Saccharibacillus brassicae: one gene and its partner. The protein of the gene in region 2 interacts with the protein of the main gene of each other region in a pairwise test. Links are inferred from orthologs where the notes say so. Each region holds a gene or a part of one and is shown on either strand. Other genes may lie near its edges.

Region 1 (7,790 bases), 500 kb from region 2 along the record:
CAAACCCCTGACGCGAGAAAGGCTGGCGCGGACGGTTGTCCGGCTGCGGCATTCCTGCGAAAACGCTTTGTGGCGCCAGGAAGACTAGGCGTTCGCGGATATAGACAAGTCATACACAACAGGAGTGAGTAGGCATGCGGGCAATGCTGATCGACGACGAAAAGCCGGCTTTGATGCACTTGGAGCGCCTGTTGCGAACAGACGGACGGATCGAGCCGGCCGTTCTGTGCACGTCGGCGCGCGAAGGGCTCGAACGGCTGGAACAGGAAGCGGTAGATGCCGTTTTTCTGGATATCGGTATGCCCGAGATGAACGGCCTCGAAGCGGCGGAGTATATCCAGCAGGCCCGCCCCGGCATCGCGATCATCTTCGTGACCGCCTATTCCGATTACGCGGTGGAAGCGTTCGATCTGCAGGCGATCGATTACCTGCTCAAGCCGATCGGCACGCCGCGCCTGCAAAAAGCGATTGACCGGATCGTGCCTTCCGTTCAAGCCAGACAGGCCGCCGGTGTCCCTTCGGCGCCCGTCTCTTCGGCGGCGGACGAAGAGCGGCCGCCTGCGGACATCCTGACTTTTCGCCGCCTGGAACTGGTCGATCCCGAGTCCGGCGACGTTCGTGCGATCAAATGGCGCACGGCGAAGGCGCAGGAACTTTTCGCCTACCTGCTGCATCAAGGCGAGCAATGGGTGCGGCGCGACGAGCTGATCGACCTGCTCTGGCCGGACGCCCCGATCGATAAATCGGCGGCGTATCTGCACACGTCCGTCTACCAGCTGCGCAAGATGCTCAAAGAGTGGAATCCCCGGCTGCAGCTGGAATACCGGCAGGAGAGTTACCGCCTGCTGCGCGGCGGGGCGTCGTCCGACGCCGAGCTGTTCGAGCGCGGCAGCGAACAACTGCCCCGCGACGCGGCCGGGCGAATGTCCGGCCTGCAGCGGCTGCTCGCCATGTGGCGCGGCGGATACCTGGAGCAGCACGACTACGGCTGGGCCGAGAACCGGGCCGACGAGTTGAAGAGGCTGCGTCTGCGCCTGACGCTGGAGCTGGCCGAACGGGAGCGGGAAAGCGGCAGTCCGCAGGAAGCGATCCGCCGCCTGAGCGCGCTTCAGGGCGAGGAACCGTTCGCCGAAGACGTCTGCCGGGAGCTGATGCGGTCCTGCGAGGCGGCCGGAGACAAGCGGCAGGCGCGCGAACATTATCTGTCGCTGGAGCGCCTGCTGCAGGAAGAACTCGGCGTCAGGCCGGAGTCGCAGACGGAACGTCTGTACGAGCGGATCCGAAGCTGAATATCGCGACGCACCCCAAAAAGCCCCGATGACCGCAGCTGCGGTCATCGGGGCTTTTGTCTGGCTTATGCGGCGCCGCGCGGCAGGCAGCCAGTCAGGCATCCGGCTCCGTAAACGGAACGCCTGAGCCTGCCTGGCCCGGACCGTCAGCACGCCTGCAAGCGGGCTTACTCCGACTTGGCCTGCGGCACCGCGCACGAACCGTCCGAGCAGCCTTCGGCATCGCCGTCGTCCGCGCCGAGCACGGTCAGCGGCGAACGTTCGCCCCAGGCGCGGGTCAGCGCCTGATCGAACACTTCGTCCGGCTGCGCGCCGGATACGGCGAACTTGCCGTCGAGCACGAAGAACGGCACGCCGCGCACGCCGAGCTGCGTCGCTTGTTCTTCGTCCGCCCGGACGTTTTGGGCATAGGCGTCCGAGTTCAGCACGCCGAGCACTTCGTCCTTGTCCAGGCCCGCTTCGGCCGCAAGCTTCGCGATCTCTTCGGGATCGCCCAGGAAGGCGCCTTCGGTGAAGTAAGCCTGCATCAGGCGTTCGGTCACGGCCTGGGACAGCCCTTTCTCCGCCGCGAAATGCGCGACGCGATGCGCATCGAACGTATTCGTGTAGCGCATCCGGTCGAAATCGTAATGCAGGCCGACGCCGTTGGCCGCTTCGCCGACGCTGTGGTTCGAAGCGATCGCCTGTTCGCGGCTCATGCCGTACTTGCCGGCGAGCAGATCGTGAATATCGCCTTCGATATGCACATGGGCATTGGGGTCAAGTTCGAAGCTCTTATAGACGACTTCGACCTGATCCTGATGCGGGAACCGCTCCAGGGCGTGTTCGAGGCGGCGCTTGCCGATATAACAGAACGGGCAGACATAGTCCGACCAGACTTCGATTTTCATGGGAAAAACTCCTTTTGCCGCTGCATGCGGACGGCGCGCTTACGCTCCTCTAGGGATCGGGCAGCGCGCGGCGTTCCGCAGGAATGGCTATGATTTGCTTACTTAACATCATTATAGTTACATTTAGTAAGTAAATCAAGCCTTTTCGTGAAAAGAAGAGCTTCCTACACTGTTCTGACCCTGTTCCGGCGTTGTTCTGACCCTGTTCCGACCCTGTTCTGAAGCTTTTCCGGCGCCAAGCGGCTGCGTCCGCCGCGCGTCGCCGCAGCCGCAGCAGGTCCGTACACGCAGCACGCGGCAGGCTGAACGCAAAAATCCCGCTTCGCGCACATACGCGAAGCGGGACGGTCGAACCTTTGCCTGTTCCGGTTAAGGACGGGGCTTGAAGATGCCGAACGGTCTGCCGATCGGCAGGAACTCGCGGCCGAAGTGCGCGTTGAGCACGTTGGCGCCGCAGCCGTACAGCGACAGCAGGCCGATCGCCATTTCCGCGTAAGCGGCGAGCTGGTGGAAAAATTCCGGAGCGCCGAACGCGTCGAACGTCAGGCCGAGGAACAGCACGTCGATCAGGCAGAAGATGAAGAACAGCACTTTGTTCGTCTCCATCGCCCCGATCGTCATGAACAGCGTGAAGACCAGATAGCCGCCGAAGGCGAAGCCGAGCTGCTTGCCGTCGACAGACCCGGCCAGTTCCGGTCCGAACGTGCCGAGTTTGATCATCCAGTTGGCCGCCATCGCGAACCAGAAAAACGCGTACGCCGCAAAAGCGGTCATGCCGAACGTATTGTCGTGCTTGGCGTCCTGGATCGCGGCGAACAACTGGGCGCAGGCGCCCAGGAAAACGGCCCAGGCTGCAGCGTAACCGAGACCTTCCGTCAGTCCGAGCTTCTGCGACGAAGCGACGAGCGTGACGATGGCCAGACCGAACAAGCCGATGGCGCCGGGATCGGCGGTAGTGATTTTGACGTGGGTAGGGGACGGGTGATTCATGATTCTGTTATTCCTCCAACAATGCAAGATAGAAAGCGGATAAGGCCCGGAGCTTTACGTTCCGTGTAGAACTCAACTGACCTATTGTACTCGAAAAGAAAGCCGAAATGAATATGGAAAGTCATGTTTCTACGAAAAAATTTCGGGAATCGGCAGCGGGAAGAAAGTGGATGCGCTTACCGGACCCGCGATTCGAAAAAACGGCTGTCTGTGGTCCGGACGAAGAGACGCCTTTCGCCCACCCGGTTCGCGGACACGCCAAAAAACCGCCGGCCGAAGCCGGCGGTCTGGAACAGGCAGCCAAGTGCTAGCGATCACGACGGACTCCGGCGTGCTCCGGTCGTGCTCCGGTTCAGTCCCGGAACAGGAAGTCGATCTGCTCGATCCGCTGCGGCGTCAGCGCGTCGCCGGGCGTCTTGAGATTGGCGTCGCTTTAATCGACTTTGGCCCCGTAGGCGCGCATGAACAGGACGGCCTGCTCGCGGTCCATACGCACGTTTTTGACGTCCAGCGATTTGAAATCGACGCCGTCGAGAATCGCTTCGCGCAGATCCGCGCCCTGCAGCTTCGCTCCGGCCAGCACGCAGCGGGTCAGGTCGGCTCCGCGCAGATCGGCTTTTTGCAGGCTGGTCTGCGACAGATCCGCTTCGAAAAAGCGCGCTCCGCGCAGATCCTGCCGGTCCAGCCGCGTCTGCCGCAGATTCGTGTACGACCAGTCGCCGCGCACGACCGTAAAGCCGTCCAGCTTCGCGCCCGCGAAGTCGGACCCGGTCATCTTGCAGCTGTCGAACTTGGCCGCGAACAGATTCGCTTCCGTAAACTTGCAGTTCTCGAACGCGGAATCGGTATGGATCGATCCGTTCATCGAAGCGCCGCGAAAATCGCATTCGGTGAACCGGCAGCCTGTCGTCAGAATCTCTTCCATCGAACCGTAGGCGAAGCGGCAGCGGACGAACGTGCAGTTGACCAATTCGCCGTCGCGCATCTCCTGCGAGCCGAAATCGACGTCTTCGTATTCGCGATTTTGATATTCGAACATGTCGATGGCGCCTCCCGTCTAGGCCCGGCGCTCGAACGCCTGGACGACTTCCAGAATGACTTCGGTCGCTTTGACCATGTTGTCGGCGGAGACGAACTCGTAACGGCCGTGGTAGTTTTCGCCGCCGGTGAAAATGTTCGGCGTCGGCAGGCCCATGTACGACAGCTGCGAGCCGTCGGTGCCGCCGCGGATCGGACGGATGTCCGGCTCGATGCCGAGCTTCTTCATCGCGTCGCCGACCAGGTCCACGATCTCGATCACCGGTTCGATTTTCTCGCGCATATTATAGTACTGATCGCGCAGCTCCAGCAGCACGTTCTCGTCGCCGTACGTCTGACGGAACTCGCCGGCGATACTTTCCATCAGCTTTTTGCGCGCTTCGAAGCTGCTGCGGTCGAAATCGCGGATGATGTACGACAGCGTCGCCTGATCCGTTCCCCCGTTCATGTCGAGCAGGTGGAAAAAGCCTTCGTAGCCTTCCGTGAATTCCGGCGACTCCTGCTCCGGCAGGCGGCGGTGGAACTCCATCGCGATCTTGGCGGCGTTGATCATTTTGCCTTTGGCCGTGCCCGGATGGACGCTCACGCCTTTGATCGTCACTTTGGCGGCCGCCGCATTGAAGCTTTCGTACTCCAGTTCGCCGAGCGGGCCTCCGTCCATCGTATAGGCGTATTTCGCGCCGAACGCTTCCACGTCGAAGCGCTGCGGGCCGCGCCCGATCTCTTCGTCCGGCGTGAACGCCACGCGGATCTTGCCGTGCTTCAGTTCGGGATGCGCGATCAGATGATTCAGGGCAGTCATGATCTCGGCCATGCCCGCTTTGTCGTCGGCGCCGAGCAGCGTCGTGCCGTCGGTCGTCACAAGCGTATGGTCGACGTAGTGCGTAAGCTCCGGGAAGTCGCGCGGGGAGAGCACGATGCCCAGTTCGCGGTTCAGCACGATGTCTCCGCCGTCGTAGCGCTCGACGATCTGCGGATTGACGTTGGCGCCGCTCAGTTCGGTCGCCGTGTCGAGGTGGGCGAGGAAGCCGATGACGGGCACGTCGCTTTTGTCGGTTTTGGCTTCGAGCGAAGCCATGACGTAACCGTTTTCGTCGAGCGTGATTTCGGTAAGTCCCATTTCTGTCAGCTCGCGTACGAGCTGCTCGGCCAGCTTCATCTGTCCCGGCGTGGACGGGCAGGTCTCGCTGTCTTCGTTGGACTGGGTATCGAAACGGGCATAGCGGTCGAGACGTTCGATCAGCTCTTTTTTCATGGATGCAAAGCCTTCTTTCCGTGGGCCGTCTCCGGCGGGCCGAAGAAGCGGACGCCTCTCGCCCGGCAAAAGGGAGCAGGCGCGCTTCGGCGCGGCATTCCGACCGGATCGGCGCTTCGATTTGGCGGCCCGGCTCGCACGCAAGCATGCGGCGGGCACGCGCATACCGTTAGTTTATCATGAAAAAGGCTTTCGAAAAAAGCGCGGCCCGGCTGGCGATTTGCGTCCGAACGTGAGAAAATACACCGTGCATCTTATCAGACCGAAATCGCAGAAGCCGCGCTTCCCGCGATTTCGGTATTCGGAGGTTGGAACATGAACGTATCACTGGTTGTTTTTCAAGGGCCGAGCGCTTCGGGCAAAAGTACGCTTCAAGCGCTGCTGGGGCTGCCCCGCATCGTGACCTGGACGTCGCGGGCGCCGCGCGCAGGCGAGCTCGACGGAGTCGATTACCATTTCGCGCCGCGGCAGACGCTTGAGCGGATGAAGGACGCGGGAGACATGCTGGAGACGAGCGAATACCGCGGCCACCTGTACGGCACGTCGCTCGCTTCGATCGAAGGAACGGCCCGCGGCGCGGGGCTGCGTTCGATCGTGCTCGACGCAAGCGGAGCCCGCGTCGCCCGGGCGCTGCTCGGCGAGCGCGCGCTGCTGCTCGGCGTGGCCGCTTCGCGCGCCGAATGCGAAGCGCGCCTGCTGGCACGCGGGTCGGACGCCGCGCAGATCGCGGCGCGCCTCGCCGGATACGACGAAGAGATCGCGGCCTTGAGCGGCTGCGACCTCATCGTGCGAAGCGGGGACGGCGCCCTGGAGCGGGCGGGCGAGATCGTGCAGGCGCTGCGCCCGCTGCTCGGCGCCTAGCTAGCCTTCCAGCAGGCGCTGCCCCACGTATTCGCCGGGCTTCCAGCCGCCCGGACAGGCGAACAGGCCGCTCGCGATATGCACGGTATATTCGTTCAATTTGTCCATTTGGCTCATCAGCCGCAGCATCGGCACGAACTGCTTGTCCGGGTCGCGCTGGTAGCTGAGGAACAGCAGTCCGGCGTCTACATTGCCGGTCCGGGCGTCGATCCCGCCCGTATACGAATAGGCCCGGCGGTGCATCTGCGCACCGTCTTGTTTGGCCAGGCGGACATGGGAGTCCGCGGGCAGTTCGCCCGGCGAGACGGTATCGAATTCGCCCGTCTTGCCGTAGGCCGCGCCGGAGTCTTTGCGCCGGCCGAACGTGTCTTCCTGGTCCTTGAGCGAGGAACGGTCCCACACTTCCAGCAGCATGCGGATTTTGCGGTAGGCGAGGTAGCTGCCGCCCCGCATCCAGTCCGGCTCGTCTTCGCCGCACCAGACGACGTCGCCGTAGCCGGCGCCGGAATCGTGCAGCGCGTTGGCCGTGCCGTCCTTGAAGCCGAACAGGTTGCGCGGCGTGCTGCCCGGAGGCGAGCTGATGAAGCCTTCCTGCATCCACAGCACCGAGGCGGTAAAAGCCGACAGCCGGATCAAATTGCGCGCCGCGTGAAAAGCGACCTGTTGGTCTTCCGCGCACACCTGCACGCAGATGTCCCCGCCGGACAGCGCTTCGTCGATCCGGTCTTTCGGCATGCGCGGAATGTCGCGCAGATGCTTGGGCGCCCGCGCCGCAAGGCCGAACCGATCCTGTCCGCCCTGCGCGAACAGGGAAGGGCCGAACCCGAACGTGACGCTGAGCTTCGCGGCCGGAAGGTCGACGCTTTCGCCGCTGTCGCTCGGCGGCAGCAGGCGCCCGTTCGCTTCGACGGCGGAAGCGCCGCCCGTGCTGAGGTCGCAAAAGCGGGTCCAGTCCCGCAGCAGGCCGATCAGCGTCTTGCGATCGGCTGCCGTCACCTTGAAGCCGACCAGATACATATAGGTCTGCTGCGGGGTGACGATGCCGGCCTGGTGTTCGCCGTAGAAGTCCAGCCGCTCGTTCGCGGCCGCCGCCGATTCTCCGCCGGCCGCGGCCGGAGGGGCTTCCGCCGCTCCGAACATTTTCAGGATGGCGCCGAGGCCGCTTGCGCCCAGCGCGATCCCGCCGCCCGCGGCGGCGGACATTTTGAGCATTTCCCGCCGCGTGTAGCCTTTTCCCGAACGGCCCGAACCGCCCGTTTCGCTTGCTCCTGCGGCTTCGCCTGCCTTCGCGTCTTGCGCCGAATGATTCCCGTCTGCGCGTTCGGTGCCGCGTTCGCCGTCTGCCGGTTCGTGCTTCGTATGCTTCATCTTTTCGTCCTCCGCTCCGTGGCGCCTACAAGATTTTCGCCGTTTGCGACATCAGTTCCGACAGTTGGGACAGCTGATCGCTCAGTTCCCGGATTTGTT
Region 2 (5,905 bases):
ATCGTCGGCGCGATGTCGGCCAGGATGCCGCCTTCGCGCAGCGTCACTTCTTCGCTGGTTACGATGAACGGAACCGGGTTGGTCGTGTGCGCCGTCTGCGGGCGTCCGAATTCGTCGATCTCGGTCTCGGCATTGCCGTGGTCGGCCGTGATCAGCGCGACTCCGCCTTTGGCGAGGATCGCGTCCACGACGCGGCCTACGCACTCGTCGGTCGTCTCGACCGCTTTGATCGTCGGCTCCATCATGCCGGAGTGTCCGACCATGTCCGGATTGGCGAAGTTCAGAATAATGCAGTCCTGTCTCTCCGCTTCGATCTCGGCGATGCAGGCGTCGGCCACTTCGCGCGCGCTCATCTCGGGCTGAAGGTCGTAAGTGGCGACCTTCGGCGAGTTGATAAGGATGCGCGTTTCGCCTTCCAGTTCCACGTCGCGTCCGCCGCTGAAGAAGAACGTCACGTGCGGGTATTTCTCGGTCTCGGCAATACGCAGCTGCGATTTGCCGTTCTGCACGAGAACTTCGCCGAGCGTGTTGTTCAGGTTCTTCGGCGAGTAAGCCACGCTGCCCTGCACGTTCACGCTGTATGTCGTGAACGAGACGAAGCTCAGCGTTTCCGGCTGCGCGTCTCCGCGATCGAAACCGGCGAAGCCCGGAGCGGTCAGCGCTTCGGAGAGCTGGATCGCGCGGTCGGGACGGAAGTTGATGAAGATGATCGAGTCGCCCGTTTGGATCTTCGCGGTCGGCTGTCCGTTTTTGGCAATCACGGTCGGCAGAACGAATTCGTCCATCACGTTTTTGGCGTAGGAGTTCTCCACCGCTTCCAGCGCGCTGTCGGCCATCTCGCCTGTTCCGTAGACCAGGGCGCGGTAAGCCAGTTCGACGCGTTCCCATCTCTTGTCGCGGTCCATCGCGTAATAGCGGCCTTGTACGGTCGCGATTTCGCCTACGCCGATTTCGGCGATCTTGGCCACGAGCTGTTCCATATACTTCTTGCCGCTGTCCGGAGCGACGTCGCGTCCGTCCATGAAGGCATGGATGTATACGTTATGGAAGTCCAGCTTTTTGCACAGTTCGAGCGTAGCGTACAGATGCTCGATATGGCTGTGCACGCCGCCGTCCGACAGCAGGCCAAGCACGTGCAGCGCTTTGCCGCTGTCTTTGGCGGATTGAACGGCACCGACCAGCGTCGCGTTTTCGAAGAAATCGCCTTCGCGGATCGATTTGGAAATCCGGGTCAGATCCTGATACACGATACGCCCCGCGCCGATGTTCAGGTGGCCGACTTCGGAGTTGCCCATCTGGCCTTCCGGCAGGCCTACGGCTTCGCCGCATGCCGTCAGCGTCGTGTGCGGATACTTGTTCCAAAAGCGCTCGTAGTTCGGCTTTTTGGCTTGGGCAACCGCGTTGCCTTCCACGCCTTCGCGCAGACCGAAGCCGTCCATGATGATCAATGCTACCGGTTTTGGAGCTGTCATTACTTCGCCCCCTCAACCAGGGCCGTGAAGGAGTCGGGCTGCAGGCTTGCGCCGCCGACGAGTGCTCCGTCGATATCGCTTTGGCCGAGGTATTCCGTTACGTTCTCGGGCTTCACGCTGCCGCCGTATTGGATACGGATCACGTCGGCTGTCGCTTGGTCGTACAGGTCGGCCAGAACGGTGCGGATGTAAGCCGTCACTTCGTTCGCGTCCGCCGATGTCGACGATTTGCCCGTGCCGATCGCCCAGATCGGCTCGTACGCTACAACCACTTCAGCCGCTTGTTCTTTGGACAGGCCCTGGAACGCGCCTACCGTTTGAACTTTGCAGACTTCTTTGGTTTGGTCGGCTTCGCGCTCTTCGAGCTTTTCGCCTACGCATACGATCGGAGTCAGGTCGTTGCGGAAAGCCGCCACGACTTTTTTGTTTACGATCTCGTCGGTCTCGCCGAAGTACTGGCGGCGTTCCGAGTGACCGATGATGACGTAGTCCACGCCGAGCTCTTTGAGCATAACGCCGCTGATTTCGCCCGTGAACGCGCCGTTGTCTTCGAAGTGAAGGTTTTGCGCGCCTACTTTGATTCCGGTGCCTTTGACCGCTTCGGTCAGGGCAGGAAGGTTGGTGAACGGTGCGCAGATGACGGTTTCCACGCCTTCCACGACTGCGCTGCCTTTTACCGCTTCGGCAAAGGCCAGCGTTTCGGATACGGTTTTGAACATTTTCCAGTTGCCGGCGATGATTGGGGTTCTCACGAAATAATCCACTCCTTTTAATGACTTCTTTGAAAAAGACTTTCCGGCTGGCGTTTGCGGTCGGGAGGCGCTTCGAGTAATAGAGGCCTACGATCGCGTGTTGAAATTCGATTTCTGTAATTGAAGCCTAACAGAGGTTGAAATCGAATTTCAAAGGCGACCACTTCGTTTCTTCGGCTCTCTATCACTCTCCGCTGCTCCGAAGCGCATGCCGAACTTGAATCATTTTTCAAAATCGCTTTAACACTCGCTTCGCAGGAAAAGGCGGCGGGATCGGTTGACGCGATCCCGCTCGGCTCTTGGTGGGAAGACGGGAATCTTACTTATCGTTGAGAGCGACAACGCCCGGGAGGGCTTTGCCTTCCATGAATTCCAGGGAAGCGCCGCCGCCCGTGGAGATATGGTTCATTTTTTCGGCCAGACCGAATTTCTCGGTAGCCGCAGCGGAGTCGCCGCCGCCGATGATCGTGTAGCCTTCCGTGTTCGCGCAGGCTTCGCCTACGGCACGCGTACCGTGGGAGAAAGGCTCGATTTCGAATACGCCCATCGGTCCGTTCCAAACGACCAGTTTGGATTTTGCGATGACGTCCGCGTACAGGGCACGCGTCTTCGGACCGATGTCGATGCCTTCCCAATCGGAAGGGATGCCTTCTTCAACGTTGATGATCTTCGTGTTGGCCGAAGCGCTGAAGTCGTCGGAGATCACGATGTCGACCGGCAGCATGAAGTTCTTGCCGAGCTTTTTGGCTTTTTCGATAAAGCCGAGCGCTACGTCGAATTTGCTGTCGTCCAGCAGCGATTGACCGATTTCATAGCCTTGGGCTTTGAAGAAGGTATACGCCAGGCCGCCGCCGATCAGCACGTTGTCGGCGATGTTCAGCAGGTTGTCGATCACGTCGATCTTGTCTTTGACTTTGGAGCCGCCGACGATCGCCGTGAACGGGCGTTCCGGGTTCAGCAGCGCTTTGCCGAGCACGTCGAGTTCTTTTTCCATCAGCAGGCCGGAAACGGCCGGCAGGTGGTGCGCGATGCCTTCTGTCGAAGCATGTGCGCGGTGAGCGGCGCCGAAGGCGTCGTTTACGAACAGATCGGCGAGCGAAGCGAACTCTTTGGCGAGTTCCGGATCGTTTTTCTCTTCGCCTTTGTGGAAACGCACGTTTTCAAGTACCAACACGTCTCCGTCTTTGAGCTCGGCGATTTTAGCCTTGACCGTCTCTCCGATCGACTCGTCCGTTTTGGCAACCGGTTTGCCCAGCAGCTCGGACAGGCGTTCTGCGGCGGAAGTCAGTCTCATCGACTCGACAACTTCGCCCTTCGGACGTCCCATATGGCTCGCCAGCAGCACTTTCGCGCCTTTTTCGGTCAAATATTCGATCGTCGGAATCGTTGCACGGATACGCGTATCGTCCGTAATCTTTCCGTCTTCGAGCGGAACGTTAAAATCGACGCGCACAAACACGACTTTGCCGCTTACTTCTACGTCACGTACACTTTTCTTATTCATAAATTAAATCCCCCATGCCCTCAAATTTAGAATTCAGGATTCCAAGGAATACGACTCTCGCAGCGCGGCAACTTAGAAAAAGCGGAAACAAAATTACCCTGTTTCCGCTTTATCCGCATGTCGCACATTGACCGGGTTCCCATGAACACGGCCAACGTACCCAAAGATTGCTATTTACTTGCCGTAATCCGTGCGAAAATGTCCGGAATTACTGAGCTTTTTTCGCGAAGAACTCAAGCGTGCGAACGAGTTGAGCCGTGTAGGACATTTCGTTGTCGTACCAAGCTACCGTTTTAACGAGCTGCTTGTCGCCAACTGTCATTACGCGGGTTTGCGTAGCGTCGAACAGGGAGCCGTAAGTCATGCCCTTGATGTCGGACGATACGATTTCGTCTTCCGTGTAACCGTAAGTTTCCGGGTCGGCTGCAGCTTTCATCGCAGCGTTGACTTCGTCAACCGTTACGCTCTTCTCGAGAACCGTTACCAGCTCCGTGAGGGAACCTGTAGCAACCGGTACGCGCTGTGCAGCGCCGTCAAGTTTGCCTTGCAGTTCAGGAATAACCAGACCGATTGCTTTTGCAGCGCCAGTCGTGTTAGGAATGATGTTTTCCGCTGCTGCACGGGCACGACGGAAGTCGCCTTTAGGGTGCGGAGCGTCCAGCGTGTTTTGGTCGCCGGTGTAAGCGTGGATCGTAGTCATGAGACCTTGAACGACGCCGAACTGGTCTTGCAGCGTTTTTGCCATAGGAGCCAGGCAGTTCGTTGTGCAAGATGCGCCGGAGATAACCGTTTCCGTACCGTCGAGGATCTCGTGGTTCACGTTGTAAACGATGGTTTTCATGTCGCCTGTTGCCGGAGCGGAGATGACGACTTTTTTGGCGCCAGCCGTGATGTGCTTCTCAGCGCCTTCTTTGGTTGTGAAGAAGCCTGTGCATTCCAGCACGATGTCAACGCCGAGCTCTCCCCAAGGAAGTTCTTCAGGGTTGCGGTTCGCCAGAACCTTTACTTCTTTGCCGTTCACTTTGAAGAAGCCGTCGTGTACTTCGACTTCGCCGTTGAACTTGCCTTGCGTTGTATCATATTTCAACAGGTGTGCGAGCATTTTCGCATCGGTCAAGTCGTTGATTGCGACAACCTCGATACCTTGCACGTCTTGAATACGGCGGAAAGCCAAACGTCCGATACGACCAAATCCGTTAATTCCTACTTTTACAGTCATTGAACAGTTCCTCCTAAGAAAATGGTTTTTGAAGAAATGTTTTCATTTATTCAAGGCGTGTGTCTCCATATCGATGAAAACACGGCGCCATGAGTAACAAGTTCATCAGGCGCTCTCCAGCACCCGGACAATCTCCATCGCGGCCGCTTCGTCGATGACCAGAATGTCTTCCTGGCCGAACCGCAGCACCGCGTGGATCGCCTTCGCTTTCGATTTGCCGCCCGCAATGCCAAGAACGACGTCTGCCGCCTTGATATCGTCGAGCCTGAGTCCGAGCGTCAGCATGTTATGTACGACGCTGCCGCTCTCGTCGAAGTAATAACCGAACGATTCGGCTACCGCTCCCTTATCGCGAAGACCGTCGGTGGTAGCTTCGTCCAGCTTGCGCCTTCTAGCCATATCCACCGCGTTCCCGATCCCGTGCACAATGATGCGGGCGGTGCGGATCTCGCGAACGATTTCCTGGATGTTCGGGTCGTGTACGAGCGATTCGTACGCTTCCCGGCTCAAAAGATCGGGTACGTGCAGCAGCCGGTAATCGGCGCCGACGCGCTTGGCCATGTTGGAAGCGATCGTGTTCGCCTGGATTTCCAGGCTCTCGCCCAGTCCTCCGCGAGCCGGAACGAACCAGCTCCCCTTGAGGGGACCGTTGACCGGATAGGTCAGCTGCTCGGCCATTTCGGCCAGCGTCGTGCCTCCCGTTACGGCCACCACGTCTCCGCCCCGCATGACGCCGAGCAGCGCTTTGGCCCCGGCCTTGCCGAGTTCGCGCTTGGAGAGAGGCGATTCTTCGCAGTTCCCCGGAACGACCACGACTTTCTGGAGTCCGTAGAAACGGCGAATCTTCTCTTCCAGGTTGGACAATCCTACCAATTCCTTCAATACCGGTTCCAGACGCTCAAGAAGGAGTTGTCCGGCATCGCTGATCCGCATGCCCGCCGTGTCCGTTTCAATCAAG

What was found. Proteins that work in one complex are often made in the same cells at the same time.
Region 1: the proteins of tpiA (region 2) and pepT interact in binary tests that used the Escherichia coli proteins (3 or more experiments, as listed by UniProt). The link is inferred for Saccharibacillus brassicae from one-to-one orthologs.

What each region holds. Positions count from the first base shown.
Region 1 is NZ_CP041217.1:2,211,332-2,219,121, reverse strand. What follows is about bases 3,345-6,148. They hold pepT (peptidase T), read right to left. Parts: upstream 5,463-6,148; coding sequence 4,227-5,462; downstream 3,345-4,226. Other genes in these bases: FFV09_RS09220 (guanylate kinase), read left to right, coding at 5,778-6,148; FFV09_RS09230 (pentapeptide repeat-containing protein), read right to left, coding at 3,603-4,208. Also shown: FFV09_RS09250 (LytR/AlgR family response regulator transcription factor), read left to right, coding at 1-88; FFV09_RS09245 (response regulator), read left to right, coding at 135-1,289; FFV09_RS09240 (DsbA family oxidoreductase), read right to left, coding at 1,457-2,179; FFV09_RS09235 (acetate uptake transporter), read right to left, coding at 2,549-3,169; more of FFV09_RS09220, read left to right, coding at 6,149-6,323; efeB (iron uptake transporter deferrochelatase/peroxidase subunit), read right to left, coding at 6,324-7,691; iron uptake system protein EfeO, read right to left, coding at 7,717-7,790. UniProt on the Escherichia coli protein: Cleaves the N-terminal amino acid of tripeptides.
Region 2 is NZ_CP041217.1:2,713,487-2,719,391, reverse strand. Bases 349-3,141 are described here. They hold tpiA (triose-phosphate isomerase), read right to left. Parts: upstream 2,225-3,141; coding sequence 1,472-2,224; downstream 349-1,471. Other genes in these bases: FFV09_RS11415 (phosphoglycerate kinase), read right to left, coding at 2,544-3,141; gpmI (2,3-bisphosphoglycerate-independent phosphoglycerate mutase), read right to left, coding at 349-1,472. Outside these bases: more of gpmI, read right to left, coding at 1-348; more of FFV09_RS11415, read right to left, coding at 3,142-3,728; gap (type I glyceraldehyde-3-phosphate dehydrogenase), read right to left, coding at 3,937-4,947; FFV09_RS11405 (sugar-binding transcriptional regulator), read right to left, coding at 5,053-5,905. UniProt on the Escherichia coli protein: Involved in the gluconeogenesis. Catalyzes stereospecifically the conversion of dihydroxyacetone phosphate (DHAP) to D-glyceraldehyde-3-phosphate (G3P).